DNA from 4 places in the Paenibacillus marchantiae genome. Region 4 is predicted to be linked to each of the others. Evidence: riboswitches for the same ligand, from Rfam matches in the RefSeq annotation. Region 4 holds a riboswitch; each other region holds the start of a gene.

Region 1 (4,101 bases), 2.1 Mb from region 4:
CATTCGGTCAATCCCTTACTGCTGTCGTAAGCTTCAACGTCCCAGTCGATCCTCCAGCCGTTTGCATACTTTTTCCAGAAGTCCACGTAATTGTGATCAAGCGCCCAGGAAAGCTCAAACCAGATGTTATTTCTGTCCAGGGCTTTGGACCATGCCTCCACATCACCACGTGCATCCCGGCTCAGATTATTGATTCCCGATCCTGGCGTCACACTGTCGAATTTGACAAAGTTGATACCCCACTCGCCAAGAAGATCCGCGATGGAGTCAATGTACTTCTGTGAGCAAGGGTTCGAAAAATCAATTTTGTACGTGTACGAATCCCAAGCATCCATAACAACGAGCGGTTTTACTGCAATATCTTGCATACGACATGCCCCGCCCGACCCATAAACCTCAAGATTTTTATCATAGGCGGTGATTGATAATCCCGGAATCAGATAGATTCCGATCTTCTGTCCGTTATTATGGACGTAATCAATGACCTCCTGAAATCCATTTGGATAAAGAACAGTACTCGGAATAGGACGGCCGTATTCATCTTCGTCACCGTTCCAGCCAGCATCAATATTAATGTATTCATATCCATGGGCTTGAAGCTTCTCACGCATGGCGTCCGATTGCTTCTTTATACTCTCGGCCGATGTCCAGTTACCCGGCCCGTCATATACCTGCATGCTGTAACTGCTCCAACCCATATACGGCTTTTGGGCCAGACTCTTATCTGCTGCTTGTGCCACATTACCTGTCGTTCCCATAATCCCGAACTGCACCGCCGCAATCATAAATACCATGAAACACATTGCCATCCTTTTTCCGATTCGTTTCAAATTATCCCTACCCCCTCTGAATTTGGTCATTCAAATTCCTGTTGATAGCGCTTCCACACGAGAAGAGAATAGTGGATGAGGCATTCCCAAGATAGGTACAATTCGGTATTTTACGTACAATTAACCTGAAATATAGGGGCAAACCGTCGCAGAACAAACATATTTCCATTAATGGATAAATAAACAAATGGAAACTTCATTTTTGCTCAAGCCGAGGGAATGGGTTGAAAAGAATCAGGAAAAGCAAAGATCAAAATCTGTAAACAAATAAAAAAGGTTCCTAGAGTGGCAGCAATGCCATTCTAGGAACCTTTTTCGTGTTACATATGATGCGGTCGAGAGGACTCGAACCTCCACGGGGGTTAGCCCACACGGACCTGAACCGTGCGCGTCTGCCAATTCCGCCACGACCGCGTATGTCTTATCTCCGAGAAATTATATCGCGGCGACAAGAGATAATATAACATGTGCAGGTAATTAGTGTCAACAAAAAAAATATAATTTCGCCTTCAATGATAAAGCTTTTTATAAATTATATCTTTGAAGGCCAGTTGCCATACCAGGCATACCCGCCTCTTCTTTCCTTATCGATATCGCTGAGTTTGTATTTCACAACCCCATCACGTCCTACGAAGATCGGTTTATCCGTTCCAATTTCGTAAAAACGTGCCCAAATTGGCGATGCACCTGAATCAGCTACGAGTTTGCTATCTCCGTTTTCTCTGACATACTTGTATCCTGTAATTTTCACGTTGTTGAACCAGGCTTCTGCCGCTTGAATGGAAACCTTAATTTTCGAGTTCGACGGTCTTGTTTTCAAAAACTTTACAATCGTACTGCTCTCTCCAGCACTTAGAGAAGGCACTTCATATATCCTTGCTCCTGCAGGTTTTAGGGAGCTGGAATCATGCTGCTGTCCCCATGCAGTCAGTTTACCATTTGCTACAACCTGTGTATTGAGAATAGCATCTACACCTTTGGCAACTGATTTTTTACTGCGATCCGCAAGAGAGCTGTCGATGAATGAGAAATCACCTTTACGTGCACCTACTTCATCCAGCATGTACATGACATTAATCATGGCATCGTCGTTGAAGGTAATGTGTTTGTGATAGCCTGAGCTCTGGTATACTTGTGGCCATCCTCCATTGGAGTACTGCATATTTAACAAAAAGTTGATTCCTTTGATGGCAGCAGCCGAATATCGCGGATCATTTGTCTTTTTAAATTCCTTGGCTAATCTTCTAATTTCTGAGTATGTAGCTTTATTATCAATCGTAGATTTGGCCCACTCACCACTTGTTTCTTTGTAATCCTTCTTCCATCCCCCGTCAGGACGTTGATTCTTCAAAATATCTGAGATACTTGCTGTCGTTCCAGATGCGTCTGCAGCAGATACCTTAGCAGCAGGCTGAAATACCATTCCGACAACAGAGAAAATCATTGTACATGCCATTACCAAAGATGCAAACCTTGCTTGTGCCTTCAACATCGTTTAGAACACTCCCCAATTCATTTTCTGCAAACTGTTTTCCTTGAGCGTCTACCCTCCTTATATTTGTTTTAAACCCAAATTATTTCTTTTCATCCAATAAGTGGATTATACAAAAAGAATTCTATGCAAAACAATGAATTTTGTCAATAATTGCAACAATATGTAACAAATTCTTTGTCTTAACCTATAGGTATCGTCTAATCGAAATGTGAGAAAGCCAATAAATTATCCAATTTTTCTCCATTTGAAACAGTAGTTACTTTTTTGTCATCTATTAAAACCCAATATTCGAGTTATTTCTACATAAATAGCGATAATTCCGTTAACATTGAGATGATAAGAAGTGTTCAAAATCGGTTTGACATTTTCGCATTTATGCAATATAGTTTCAAAAGGTTACAAAAACTTAATTATTCATTTGCCGAGTTTCATGTTTGAAAACGGGGGAACCATTTTGGGTGAATTATTCTTATACATAGGAAATATAGGGAACCTTCTACCGAACCCTTAGCTAACTCCGTAGGCATCGAAGGGAGAACAAAAATTTTGAAAAAGCTTATCATCTCCATTTTTGGAGCAGCAGTTCTATTTACATCCGGTGCAGCAAGCACAGAGGCAAGCAGTATCAACACCGTCGTTAACAACATGACAGGCATACCTTACAAATGGGGTGGCACAACAATGGCCGGATTTGATTGCTCTGGATTTATGAGATATATTTTCAACAAATATAGCATTGAATTACCACGCACTTCCCAGCAACAAGCTAAGGCCGGAACTCCGGTATCCAAAGCTAATCTGCGTACTGGTGACATGGTATTCTTTAATACGATGGGCAATGGCATTTCACATACAGGTGTATATATTGGGGGCGGACAGTTCGCTCATGCTTCAAGCAGCAAGGGTGTCAGCATCACACAATTATCCAATCCTTACTTCAACGATCGTTACGTAACAGCACGCCGGGTAACAGGACAATTTATGTATAACAAAATGCTGGGCAAAATATAAGTTTGATTTGATATAGTGCAAAGAGGAGGCTCCGGGTGAATCCGGGACCTCCTCTTTGTTTGGGGCTTTTGTTTACAAATCCGGTGTGCTGTAGACTTCTATACTTAATGTAAAGCCTTCTGTACTCTCATTGCACCCTGAGACAGCGCATGGCCTCCGCCTACCGCTCCAGCCACAGCAACCGTCTCCATAATCTCCTGATCGGTCGCTCCTTTGGCACGTGCCTCTTCCACATGGTAAAACGTACATACCTCATTGTTCGCAAACAGTCCAATACCCAGCGCAATCAGCTGTTTGGTCTTGGCATCAATCGCCCCTGCCTGAAAGCATTCTCCAGTGAACTCATGATAAGACTTCACCACTGCTGGTAGCACATCGCTTAATTCACCAATCTGATCTTTATAGGCATGAACCTTATCATTCATCAGTGTCATGGTTACCGCACATCCTCTCGGCTGATATGTTACAAGCTCTCACTGTACCTATCTTCTCTCCCGAGAGGTGTAATTATGCCAAAACATCCATGGTAAATGAACCTAAATAGGCATGTCCTATTCTTCGAGCAGGCTCTCGCGTGGTTCGCTGAACAATTGATATCGGTAATTCCGATCAAGCTTGACCACACGACGATTCTGACGGCGAATGAGTACCTGCTCCCCGTCCCAAGCCACTACAATACCTGTCACATCATTGGACTGAATCTCGTCCCGTACTACCCTTACTTTTTCACCCGATAAACGCAGTGCATCCAATTGTGCATCACTG
Region 2 (4,101 bases), 2.9 Mb from region 4:
TGCAGCGTTGTAGCGCGCAACCAATGTTTCACGTTTATTTTTCATTTGGGTCAACTGTTTGCGCATTTCGTCCAGCTTGCCACGAAGGTTATCGGCAGAAGCCTTGTTTTGATCATAGCTTGTTTTGTATTCAGCCATCTTCTCTTCAGCCACTTTTTTCTCTTCCAGTGCCCGACGAGCCAAATCCATATTCTGTGCACGCGCTGCTGTATGTGCTTGCTCCTCACGTTTCTTCACGAGAGCTTCCTGTTCTTCGAACAGCTGCTTGAATTTCTTCTCAATAGCGATCTGTGCAGCAACAGCTTTCTCCGCATCTTCCAGATCTTCCTGCATATCTCGGATATATTGATCCGTCATCTTGATCGGATCTTCTGCCTTGTCAATAATAGAGTTAATGTTAGACATCGTTAAATCGCGCAATCGTTTGAAAATGGACATTATGGTATTCCTCCTAGTCGATAGTTCATCCTTGTATATAAACATACATACGTGGCAATGTTCTACTCGTTTCAATTTTAACAAAAAAAATCATAAAAAACGATTTTAGCCTACTTAGCGTCCATCGAACTATTGAATCAGTTGACTAGTTTGGCACAGCTCTTCATCAAGCAGCTTCTCTGCAGTCTGCACAATCTCATCAATCTGCATGCGCGTAATTGCATCAAAGTGAATCCCCATAATCACGGTCACGGTTACTTTTAAATGTAGGGCAGCCTTACGTGCGAGCCTTTCACACAGCTCTTGCTCTTTATGCCCCGGAATATGCATCGTAGCCCCGCTTACCCGCTCACGGTCCGGATAAAATGTCGCTACTGCTCCAATATGTGATCTGCCTCCAGTTACCATAAACACCTTGTCTTCCCCTGCCTCAATCACCTGTAAACGAACGGAATTTAAGTCGTATGTACTCATCCTGATCCACCTGTCCTTTTCTATATATATATGGTGGAATTATGGCTCCGATTTGATAAATCAGCAATGAAACATCTCACATTATGCATAAATACGGATGGCCCCGGGCATACCAAAGAGAACGCAATTTGGGAAAAGGAGGCACTAACATGCGTATACGCCTCATAATGTTATCCATCATGGTCATTCTTCTGGGAGGAAGTTACGCTCCTGCTCAGTTATGGGCTTCTTCAAGCCCGCAAACCGAACCTGCTTCGAAGTCTGATTCTTCTGAAGAAGAACAGTTGACTCTGGGACAGCTCAGACAGAAATATGCGGATACATTCAAAACAAATGGCCCCTCGACAAAAAAGGTCGCACTGACTTTTGATGACGTACCTGATCCACGGTTCACCCCGCAGGTGTTGGATATTCTAAAAAAATACAAGGTGCGGGCTACGTTTTTCATTGTGGGACATCGCGCTGAGAAACATCCGGATTTAGTGAAACGCATGGTAAAGGAAGGGCATATTGTTGGCAATCACAGCTACAATCACCCGGAGTTCAGTAAGCTGTCCATGAATGCATTTCGCAAACAAATCTTACATACCGGGGATATTATTCGGAATCTGGCGGGGTACACGCCCAAAATGATTCGTCCACCTTATGGCGACATTAATGAGCAACAGCTGCAATGGGCGGCCAAACAACATTACAGCATTGTGAATTGGAACGTCGATTCCCTGGACTGGAAGGGCCTCTCCAAAGAGGAAGTCAAACAAAACATCCTGTCGGCCGTTAAACCAGGTTCCATTGTTCTGCAACATGCAGGAGGCGGTGTCGGATCGAAGCTGAGTGGTACCATCGAGGCGTTGCCTGAAGTTATCGAGGAATTGCGAAACCGCGGGTACGAGCTGGTGACTTTGGACGAAATGCTGGAACTGCCAAAGGGTAAATAGGTCAAGATCCCTGAAGTTGGATATTCAAAAGGGTGTTCTTCCATCACATTATTGTGATTGGAGAACACCCTTTATTGTTTAATTTAGATTTAGTTGGAGTCACATATGATGATGTGCAGCTACGCTTTGATTTTATTTCAAAATGTAAAGTTCAACATCCTGAATACCAAATGTGCTCACGGATTGCTTGCTGCCAGGAATAAAGATATCGATCTTGTGACCTTTAATGGCACTACCCACATCACGAGCCGTTGCGACAAATGCCTGTTTTGGCAGTCCGGGATGTGTATGACCTGTCACCAGTACCTTTGTACCCAATGGAATGATACTTGGGTCTACTGCAATGGTACCCAATTCAAGCGGATTACCGAAGTAATCCACGGCACCCCATCCTCCATTTTCGGAAGCGTCTGCGGAGTATGCTGTTGCTTTGACGTCGACAGCTTTGCTGTAATCAAACGTTTTACCCCAGGCTTGTACAACTTTACTATCTGCATTAACGTCAAGGCTTGCGGCAGTTACCGTTTTGGCCTCCGTTTTAGCTGCTGCAGCAGAAGCTGTGTTCGTTGTTTTACCAGGGATCGTAATTTTCAAACCACCATAAATGTTGTAAGCTGAAATGTCATTGTTAGCTTTAATAAGAGCGTTAAGTCCAACTCCATATTGTTTGGATAAGGTGTAGAAGGTATCCCCCTCTTTGGCCACATGAACTGAATCAGCATGAGCCGGAACGGCCTGAATGAGCATTGCTGCTGTCAGCAAAGCTGTTGCTGTTTTGGCTATACGTTTCTTGTTAATCATGGTCTTCCTCCCTCATTATGCCTGCGAAGTTAGTTGTCGGATTCGGATGGAGGAAACCACCCTATAGGTTCAATTACATTAATAATTTATGTAGCCCTAATTCACCCCAAGCCGTGTGCAAATGATTCTTCCCCAAGCACACTCTGCATCGTTACATCCCCCACACTCCCAACTCCGGAAGTTTCGGCAGGAACAAATATATCACAACTTTGTAACCAAGAGTCGTAGTAAATGTTACCATCTGGCTAATTCACTTCAATATTTTTGCTGAATTCAAGCGACTTTTTCAAAAAAATGTCTATTTGAGCTTATATCGTTGATGACAGAAACGTTACTTTTTATGTAAATCCGTGCGTATTCACACGCAACAAAACAATCCCTGCCGACAGGTCGCCGACAGGGATCTATGAGGGAATAAGAATTCTCATCCACAGTATATATTTTGCATTTTCATCCAATTCATCCTAATGATGACTTGGATGTATTAGAGCACTTTAGCAAGGAAGTCACGTGTACGTGCATGCTTAGGCTCACCAAACACTTCAGCAGGTGTTCCTTCTTCTACAATAACCCCACCATCCATGAACAGGATGCGGTCCCCTACTTCGCGTGCGAAGCCCATCTCATGCGTTACAATAACCATGGTCATGCCGCCCTCTGCAAGCCGCTTCATGACATCCAGTACTTCACCGACCATTTCAGGGTCCAGTGCTGAAGTAGGCTCGTCAAACAGCATGACATGCGGCTGCATCGCAAGCGCTCTTGCAATAGCTATCCGTTGTTTCTGTCCTCCGGACAGCTGATTAGGATAAGTGTCTTTTTTGTCAGACAGGCCAACCGTCTTCAGCAAATCTGCGCAGATTTGTTCCGCTTCCTGTGCAGATTGTTTTTTCACTTTAATGGGAGCAATCGTAATGTTCTGCTGCACCGTTTTGTGCGGGAACAGATTGAAATGCTGGAATACCATCCCCATTTTTTCACGAGTTGCATTAATGTTGTGTTTAGGGTCAGTGATCGAAACTCCTTCAAAATTAATTTCGCCGGAAGTTGGCTGCTCCAGCAGGTTTAGGCAGCGCAAAAAGGTACTTTTTCCCGATCCGGACGGACCGATGACCACGACAACCTCGCCTTTGCCAATTGTTACGTTAATGCCCTTGAGCACATCGTTATTTCCATATGATTTGTGTAATTGTCTAACGTCTATCACTTGCACTCAACTTCCTTTCCAGTCGACCCAGCAGCTTGGACAAAATGAACGTCAGCACAAAGTAAATGGCCGCTGCAATCAGGAATGGATTCATTCCTTGGTACGTAATGTTTTTGACTACACTTGCCTGGTACATAATGTCCACCATACCAATAACCGAGATGATGGAGGATTCCTTGATAATGGTCACGAATTCATTACCGATCGCCGGCAACACCGCTTTGAACGCTTGTGGAAGCACAA
Region 3 (4,101 bases), 1.4 Mb from region 4:
CTTCAACACTACGAATGGTACCTTCAGCGATATGGGCATCCATACCGAAGGAATGGGTGAACCCTCCGACCTGGATAGAGGAATCAAGCAGTTTGACATAATCGAGCAGCTTATTCCCACGGTTCACAATCTTTCGCCTCCTACGTTCGTTAAATGTTATGTTAAATAACATTTATACTCCTTTTTGGTTCGCTTTATGTTTGTAAATCCGAATTATATGATATATATATTCACATAAATATCCGCTTTTTGTCAATAGTTTCTTTGTTTTTTGAATATTAAATCTATTTAGTGTTATTTTATATAACTTTATGAGTTACTTTATACTAAGAGGATGTGAAGGATGGTAATACAAATAAAGTAGAGTGATCGGCCTAATCGGGTATACAAACGAGATCAAATTTAATCATATGCACTTCGTAGGAGAAAATGACGAGATTATACGATTTATGGAAGGAAAAGCGCAGTTAAAATGATATTAAGAAAAATGCTTTACTTTTAAACATGAACCGGGTATAATCAATTTTGTTGCCGATTATTTACGACATGCGGTCGTGGTGGAATGGCAGACACGCTATCTTGAGGGGGTAGTGGGTGTATACCCGTGGAGGTTCGAGTCCTCTCGACCGCATCATAAGAACGATAAAGAAGAAGCTTCCCGTATGGGAAGCTTCTTCTTTTTTTGTTTTATTTACAGTACAGATGGGCCAGACAAAAAAAAGGTCACCCGTTTCCCCTGAATGCATGCTCATTCTGTCTGCTGGGTCGGATGGCCTTTACTTGTTATTTAAGCAATTCTTTGATGTCCGCTTCAATTTTATCAGGTGTTGTTTTGGGAGCATACCGTTTCAGAACACGTCCGTTCTGATCCACAAGGAATTTGGTGAAGTTCCATTTAATGGCTTTGGAGCCGAGTACGCCTGGCGCTTCTTTGGTAAGGTGCTGGAAAAGAGGGTGAGCGCTTGAACCATTCACATCGATCTTCTCAAACATCGGGAAGCTAACACCATAGTTCATCTGGCAGAACTCGGCAATATCATCAGAAGAGCCTTTTTCCTGTGCAAACTGGTTGCTTGGAAAACCAAGAACTTCGAATGGGGAGTCTTTAAACTTATCCTGAAGCTCTTGCAGACCTTTGAATTGAGGTGTGAGGCCGCATTGGCTTGCTGTATTCACGATAAGCAGTACTTTGTCACGATAGTTGGACATTTCAACTTCCTGACCGCGAAGGGTGTTTACTTTGTAGTCGTAGACTGACATGAAAATCGCCTCCATTTCATATTCTTCTTTCTTCTATTATATTGATTACAATTAAATAATGCAAAATTAATATTGCTTTTTTAACTCAATTTGAAGCTGTCGTGTATGATCTGTGACTGATTTGCTACCTGAATTTCGCTAAAGAGAGAATTAGAGAGCTTTGATGAGATGGGTAGAGAATGGATACGTTGTAAGCGCTATTATTGATGTGAAATGGCAAAAATCCGTCGATTCGGTGATCTGCGCAGACTTTACACCAATATGGCACGGGTGTATGATTCATATCGTAATTCCAATTTAAATTAAATTTTACATGAAAAACGAAACAAACGATAATATCGCTCTGATTAATGATTATAAAAGAACGATGTTTTAATCGCTGAGTTTCCATTCATTCATGGGTGGGAAACGGGGGAACCAACAGGATGAACTGTCCAGGACAGTAGGCATCCATGGGGTGAATTTTCCGGTGACAGCCGGAAATAGGGCGACTCTCGCGCCCGAATCCGTCAGCTAACCTCGTAAGCGTTAAAGGGAGAGGCAACAAGCCGTACGCTGGTTCATAGTGTCTTTTTGCTATGGATTATTGAAGAAGCGTCCGGGAGGCCTTGGTCCCCCACGCTTCTTTTTTGTTGTCTTTTCACGCCAAGGGAGGAACGAATGATGGATAAAGAGATGATCTTAGTGACTGCTCCAAATGAAGCAGGACGTAAATTTATCAAATTGCTGATGTACAAAAAAATGCCGTTTGCCGTTCTGACCAACAGTGCAGGGGAAGAGCGCAGGCTCCGGAGAATCGGTGTGGAGCATGTCATTCGCATGAACACAGCTGCTGCTCAGAAATGGTTTTTGCCGCAAGGTAGTGTCGGCAATGTTTTTATTTTTGAAAATAGCCTAAACCTGACCTGTCGATATTTACAGATCTGCCGCTCCTGGACATCCAAGTCCCTGTGTGTCATTACGGAACAAAGCCACCCCAAAGGGATCTATCGGGGAATGGGAGCAGACCGTATTGTATATTCCTTGAATGGGGAAGTTGGGTTTCTACTGAATGGCTAGTGGCTAGTACTATTCCTGTGATTGATCCAGTGTCAGCTGCCTGTTATAATTGAAATCATAAATAAACGGAAACTTGAGGAGACTCATGCATGTTGGTGGGTCTTCTTTTTTATGGTTTGGGAAATAGGGATATGGATTTCCTGTGGCTAACGAGGAGGAATAGGCGTGCCGGATGTACGTGGAATACAATGGTTGTTCTTTGATGTGGGGGATACGCTCGTGGACGAATGGGAGCCGGTAGATGATATTATCGGTCAGTTCGTTCGTGAAGCTTGTGCGCTTGGTTATCAGGTGGAGATGCAGACGGTGCGAGATATATTTGCCGCCTCCTACCGAAATTACGAGCAATGGCCGATGAAATTGGCTATTCGTACCCTTATCAGCGACGAGGGGCACCGGGAACAGATACAGGAGAAGCTGAAGTTCCGCAAAGAGCTTGAGCGCCCCTTCGCGTCAGCCGACGCTGTTCTCCAGACGTTGTCGCAAAACTATAAGATTGGTATCATTGCCAATCAGAGTCCGGGGACGGAAAATCGGCTGGATAGCTACGGCTTGCGCAAGTATGTGGATGTGCTGGCCTGTTCGGCTGAAGAAGGAGTGTCCAAGCCTGATCCTGAATTGTATGCTGTAGCGTTGAAACAGGCGGGATGCAAACCTGAGGAAGCGGTCATGATCGGCGACAGGATTGATAATGATATTATTCCGGCTAAGAAGCTGGGTATGCACACGATCCGGATTTTGCAGGGTTATGGCAGATTCCAGCCGGAGCTTGCGGATGCAGAGCGTCCAGACTGGACTATTGAATCACTGGAGGAACTTCTTCCTTTGTTAATGGTAACTCAAAATTCAGACAACTAAATAAGAGCAGTATTTATGAACTATTCGGTATAATTAGGCTGCTGCTCTAACATATAAAAGGCTGATCGTCTCAAGGGGTACGTTACTTGAGTTGATCAGCCTTTTTGAGTTAGACAAAATACGGCGTAATTCCGTTTAACCTAGAACAACAGAATGGTCTGGATAATCAGATACACATTCAGGACAACGATAACTCCGGCAATGATCCAGGAGATGATTTTGAGCCACAGCTTGTTGGCAAAAGCCCCCATGCTTTTTTTGTCACTCGTAAACATTACCAGCGGAATGACGGCAAAGGGTAGCTGCAGAGACAGCACAACCTGGCTAAGAATCAACAGTTCTTCTGTTCCGTGCTCTCCAGCAATGGCTGTTACGATGACGGCCGGGATGATAGCGATCAGACGTGTAACCAGTCGACGAAGCCACGCTGGAATACGAATGTTCAGGAAGCCTTCCATTACAATCTGTCCGGACAACGTGCCGGTGAGTGTTGAGTTTTGGCCTGAAGCCAGCAGGGCTACACCGAACAGGATGCTAGCGATGGTGGTTCCCAGCAGAGGTGTCAACAGATGGTAAGCATCTGTAATTTCCGCCACCTGGGTCATACCCGCACTATGAAACACGGCAGCAGACACAATCAGGATGGCTGCATTAATGAACAGAGCTAGCGTTAAAGCGATGGTTGAATCCATGGTGGAATACAGAATCGCTTCTTTTTTTCCTTTTGGCGTCTGTTCAATCTGACGGGTCTGCACAATGGAAGAATGCAGATACAGATTATGGGGCATGACGGTTGCACCGATAATCCCGATGGCGATGTAGAGCATAGCCGGATTTTGCAAAATCTCGACATTCGGTACGAAACCATGCATGACGCCACCCATATCTGGTTTAGCGAGAAACAGGTCAATCCCGAAGCAGAGG
Region 4 (4,101 bases):
ATCAGTTCTATGCCGATGATGTGCATGATTTTGCCTGGTCAGCCTCTCCTGATTTTGTTTATGCAGAAGAACCCTTCTCTGCTCCCAATGTGCCAGGCGTAAGAATCAAGCTGTATCTCGACCCTGCTCATGAGGATCTGAAGGAACGTTATTTCTACGCCGCCAAAGCAGCGCTATCCAATTATAGCAAGTGGTTTGGCCCTTATCCGTATTCCACACTGTCCATCGTTGTCCCGCCCAAATCAGGGAATGGCGCAGGGGGAATGGAATACCCTACCTTGGTCACCGCCTTCGGTGCAGATGATTCTGCTCCTGGCTACGATCTGGAACGCACGGTTGTGCACGAGATTGGGCATCAGTATTTTTACGGCATGGTCGCGAGTAATGAATTTGAAGAGGCTTGGCTGGACGAAGGATTCACCTCCTATGCAGAAGACAAAGTAATGGAACAGGAATACGGACTTATCCCGAATCTGCCCGTACAAGCTGGTCTCATTACTTCTCCAGCTTCACTGACACAGGACTCCTGGAAGTTTGATTCCCAGAATCAATATGCAGCAAACGTATACACACGAGGCAAGCTTGTATTACTTGGAATAGAACAACAGGTTGGTGCTAAAACGATGGAGCGTATTCTCTCGACCTATGTGAATAAATACCGCTTCAAACACCCTACTTCGTCTGATTTTCAAAAGGTCGTGGAACAAGTGACGCGTACATCCTGGACCGATTATTTTAATCAGTATGTATACGGCGATGGCATGGCTGACTTTGCAGTGGAAAAGATCGCAATCAATCCTATCCTGAAAGACGGCCAAACGTTGTACGAGTCATCGGTTACATTGCAGAAAAAAGGGAGTGAATATAAGAAGGTTCCTGTTCGAATTATGTTCGAAGATGGGAAAACCATGACGAAAGAATGGGATGGTAGCGAGGAGCGCATTACCTACAAACTGACCTATACTTCCCCTGTTTCCTGGGCTATGACTGATCCGCTATACACGATTGTGCTGGAGAACCATCATATGAACAATTTTCTGAAAGCCGGACTGGATGAGCCAACTAAATCCCGCTGGAGCATGAGCGCAACCAAAATTATAGAAGCCATATTCGGAAGTCTGTCATGGTGAGGTGGATACAGTGAAAGCGAAAATACGTGAAGGCTGGTTTCTCGTCCGTCAGCATATGTTCATTGCGGCACTCTTATTTCTCTATCAATTAGTATGGGGATACTTTCTTTATCGGATGGTGCAGTCAGCTGTGGTTCCGCTGCTCCTGCGTTATCCTGACCCTGATACAGGGGAACTCAGTACGATTTTATTTAAAATGGAGAGCCAACTCGGTCTGACAACGAATCCGGAGGTTCACCGCTATTTATGGATTTTAGGGGCTATGCTGCTGATACGGATTCTGATTAGCCCACTCATTCAGGCAGGGCTGCTCTACTCGCTCCAGCATTATAACCATTCGGAAGAGCGCATTCCATTCATTCGCGGTATCAAAAATTTATGGAAACCGATGCTGTTGCTCCACACCATTCGGACTATATTACTGCTGCTACCCGCTTATTGGCTCGCGCCAAAGCTCTATTCCATCTTTATGGAAGGTTTTCATTCCCTCCATCTGCTCTTGCCTGGTATTCCCTATGTTGCTGGTTGGATTGTATACGGGTGGGTTATCCATCATGTCCTACTGTACATGCAGTTTGGTATCTCAGCTCCCGATGGGGAAGGCGGAGCACGTGGTACGTTTCAAGCTATATGGATTGCACTACGCCAAGTCATCACTCTAATCGGCATTGCTGTCCTGCTGGGCGGCCTTCATCTGCTGGTCTTTGGCGCCTTTACTTCAGCTTCATGGTTACTAACCGGCTTAACTGGCCTTATCCTACAACAAACGTATCCACTTGCCCGGTGCTTGCTGAGCCTGTGGAAAATATGTGCCCATTTCCGCCTATGGCAGTCCAACTCGGTCAAGGATTAAATCGAACGGTTAAAAACGGTTACCATCTCTATGTAAAGTTGTATTCTTCAAATGCCGTTAAACAAGCAAACCTCGACCTTTCCCCGTCAAAGGTCGAGGTTTTTTTGTTAATTTTGTTGTTAAACGTTGCCAAAGTGATATACCTCTGTTACAATAATCGCAGTGAGTTTTTAGTAACAACTTTGTAATCTTTACCTTCATATTTGTAACTACTTAAAATTTAATCGTCATTTCTTGATTTCGCAGGTGCATAACTAGCATAGCCAAATTCCTAGCACCTGGGAAGCGGGGGAACCAGTTATGGGTGAATTGATCTTGCAACAGAGGGATCATAGGGGACCTTCAACCGAATCCTTAAGCTAACCTCGCAGGCATTGGAAGGGGTATATCTCTTGTTTAAGAAGAAATTAACCGCAGCTGTACTCAGCCTCACATTCGCATTATCGCTTGGAGCAGGCAGCGCATTCGCAGATTCGAAAATGGACCAAGTTATTGATTCAGCAATGGGGACTACATACAAAAGCGGAGGAACAACGCTTAACGGCTTTGACTGCTCTGGATTCACAAGTTATGTATTCGACAAGCTGGGCATTGATCTGGCTCGCCAATCGAGTTCACAATTCGACATGGGTGATTCGGTATCCCGGATGGAAATGAGACCAGGTGATCTGGTATTCTTCAATACAACGGGCAAAGGGGTCTCGCACGTAGGGATCTTTGTAGGGAATGGGAAGTTTGCACACTCCTCTTCTTCCAAAGGAGTTACAATTAGCGAATTAAGCGAAAGCTATTGGGCCAACCGCTATGTTGGCGCTAAACGTATTATGAGCACGGACGCATATGAGACATTGGCCATTGAATAGGGACAAGCCGAGCAACGTCATGCTGTAACAATAACTTTACTGTAACGAAGCATAATAGAACCGTCTGGTACATTCTCCGCAGGAATGTTATCCGGCGGTTTTTTTGTGCTTCGTTTCCTTAACATATTCGGGATAGCTATCAAACCTAATTTTAACTTTTTTTAAAGCTATTTTTCATTGCTTTGCCCGTGCTCTTATAATGTTTTTACCCATCCCACTATAATATAAACGAAATTACCGGAACTTTTGTTTCACTTTTTTTCAAAAACGAGGACTTGCCAAATGAACGCCTCTTTTGTAGAGTGAAAACAAGTTTAGATATGGAATGACATATGTATATGTATATGGACAAATCAAAATCATTATAGCTTGTTCACAATGAGAGGAGCGTGCAGTTGTATGGATGAAGCCCCTGTGACGTTTCACGTTGTGCCCATGCAAGAAGAACACGCGGAACTAATCTGCGATTGGCAGTATGACCCGCCTTATAATATTTATAGCTGGCTGCCCTGGGAGCAGATGAAAGCACTTGAAGTGGAATTCGGCGATCCCAAGCTACGGAAAGAACAATATGCGGTGGTGCTGGGAGAGGATCAGCAGATTTGCGGTTTTGCTCAGTACTTCCCTCTTGAAGGTGTAACCCGCATCGGACTTGGCATGCACCCCGATCGATGTGGTCATGGTCAAGGAACGGCTTTTGTCTCGGCCATTGTGCAGGAAGCCATTCGCCGGAACCCTGCAAACGAAATTGATCTGGAAGTTCTGACCTGGAATGACCGGGCTATTCGTGTCTATCTCAAAGCCGGATTTGTTACGCAGGATACATACGAACGACAGACACCGGGTGGTTTGAAACCTTTTTACTGTATGGTCTATGAAGGTCCACGCGAATAACTAGGGCTTGAAATCACCCCAAAAAGTCCCCGGTTATGTGATTAGTTCAAAAAATTACCACAAAATGCTATGATGTCACTACAGGTTCCGTTATAATGATATGGATAGTTTCAAGTTAGATGATCTTTCATTCTGGAGGGGACATAAGGGATGCACAAATGGATCATGAGCGGGGTATTTTTTGCAGCGTGCGCTTTAGCTATTGTACTAATGTTTACGCTTCCAGGGAAAGAGGAAGTTGCAGAAGAAGCGAAACCGACGATGCCGCAAGTTACAATGGATGCAGGACAGGCTGAGGCACTGGTCAAAGCAAACTGTATTACCTGCCACGGTGATCAGCTTCAAGGGGGCATGGGCCCTA

Evidence for each region. A riboswitch is a leader RNA that binds a small molecule or an ion and turns the genes downstream of it on or off. The one in region 4 is predicted to bind cyclic di-AMP.
Region 1: another riboswitch for cyclic di-AMP. It lies ahead of PTQ21_RS15620 (C40 family peptidase); the one in region 4 lies ahead of PTQ21_RS05705 (C40 family peptidase).
Region 2: another riboswitch for cyclic di-AMP. It lies ahead of PTQ21_RS24035 (3D domain-containing protein); the one in region 4 lies ahead of PTQ21_RS05705 (C40 family peptidase).
Region 3: another riboswitch for cyclic di-AMP. It lies ahead of PTQ21_RS12100 (HAD family hydrolase); the one in region 4 lies ahead of PTQ21_RS05705 (C40 family peptidase).

The regions. Positions count from the first base shown of each region.
Region 1 is NZ_CP118270.1:3,380,458-3,384,558, reverse strand. Features, by position in the region: gene PTQ21_RS15635 (X2-like carbohydrate binding domain-containing protein) at 1-809, opposite strand, end outside; tRNA gene PTQ21_RS15630 (tRNA-Leu) at 1,161-1,244, opposite strand; gene pelA (pectate lyase) at 1,363-2,322, opposite strand; cyclic di-AMP (ydaO/yuaA leader) riboswitch at 2,735-2,866, shown strand; gene PTQ21_RS15620 (C40 family peptidase) at 2,872-3,336, shown strand; gene PTQ21_RS15615 (carboxymuconolactone decarboxylase family protein) at 3,441-3,770, opposite strand; gene PTQ21_RS15610 (hypothetical protein) at 3,888-4,101, opposite strand, start outside.
Region 2 is NZ_CP118270.1:5,358,928-5,363,028, forward strand. Features, by position in the region: gene PTQ21_RS24020 (PspA/IM30 family protein) at 1-438, opposite strand, end outside; gene lpdD (prenylated flavin chaperone LpdD) at 568-912, opposite strand; gene PTQ21_RS24030 (polysaccharide deacetylase family protein) at 1,062-1,850, shown strand; gene PTQ21_RS24035 (3D domain-containing protein) at 1,983-2,651, opposite strand; cyclic di-AMP (ydaO/yuaA leader) riboswitch at 2,654-2,850, opposite strand; gene PTQ21_RS24040 (amino acid ABC transporter ATP-binding protein) at 3,136-3,858, opposite strand; gene PTQ21_RS24045 (ABC transporter substrate-binding protein/permease) at 3,845-4,101, opposite strand, start outside.
Region 3 is NZ_CP118270.1:2,676,380-2,680,480, forward strand. Features, by position in the region: gene PTQ21_RS12085 (urease accessory protein UreF) at 1-127, opposite strand, end outside; tRNA gene PTQ21_RS12090 (tRNA-Leu) at 549-631, shown strand; gene PTQ21_RS31485 (hypothetical protein) at 770-868, shown strand; partial or broken gene PTQ21_RS31490 (glutathione peroxidase) at 997-1,275, opposite strand; cyclic di-AMP (ydaO/yuaA leader) riboswitch at 1,628-1,803, shown strand; gene PTQ21_RS12100 (HAD family hydrolase) at 1,921-2,319, shown strand; gene PTQ21_RS12105 (HAD family hydrolase) at 2,485-3,177, shown strand; gene PTQ21_RS12110 (Nramp family divalent metal transporter) at 3,318-4,101, opposite strand, start outside.
Region 4 is NZ_CP118270.1:1,253,120-1,257,220, reverse strand. Features, by position in the region: gene PTQ21_RS05715 (M1 family metallopeptidase) at 1-1,130, shown strand, start outside; gene PTQ21_RS05710 (hypothetical protein) at 1,141-1,983, shown strand; cyclic di-AMP (ydaO/yuaA leader) riboswitch at 2,235-2,372, shown strand; gene PTQ21_RS05705 (C40 family peptidase) at 2,376-2,846, shown strand; gene PTQ21_RS05700 (GNAT family N-acetyltransferase) at 3,246-3,740, shown strand; gene PTQ21_RS05695 (c-type cytochrome) at 3,891-4,101, shown strand, end outside.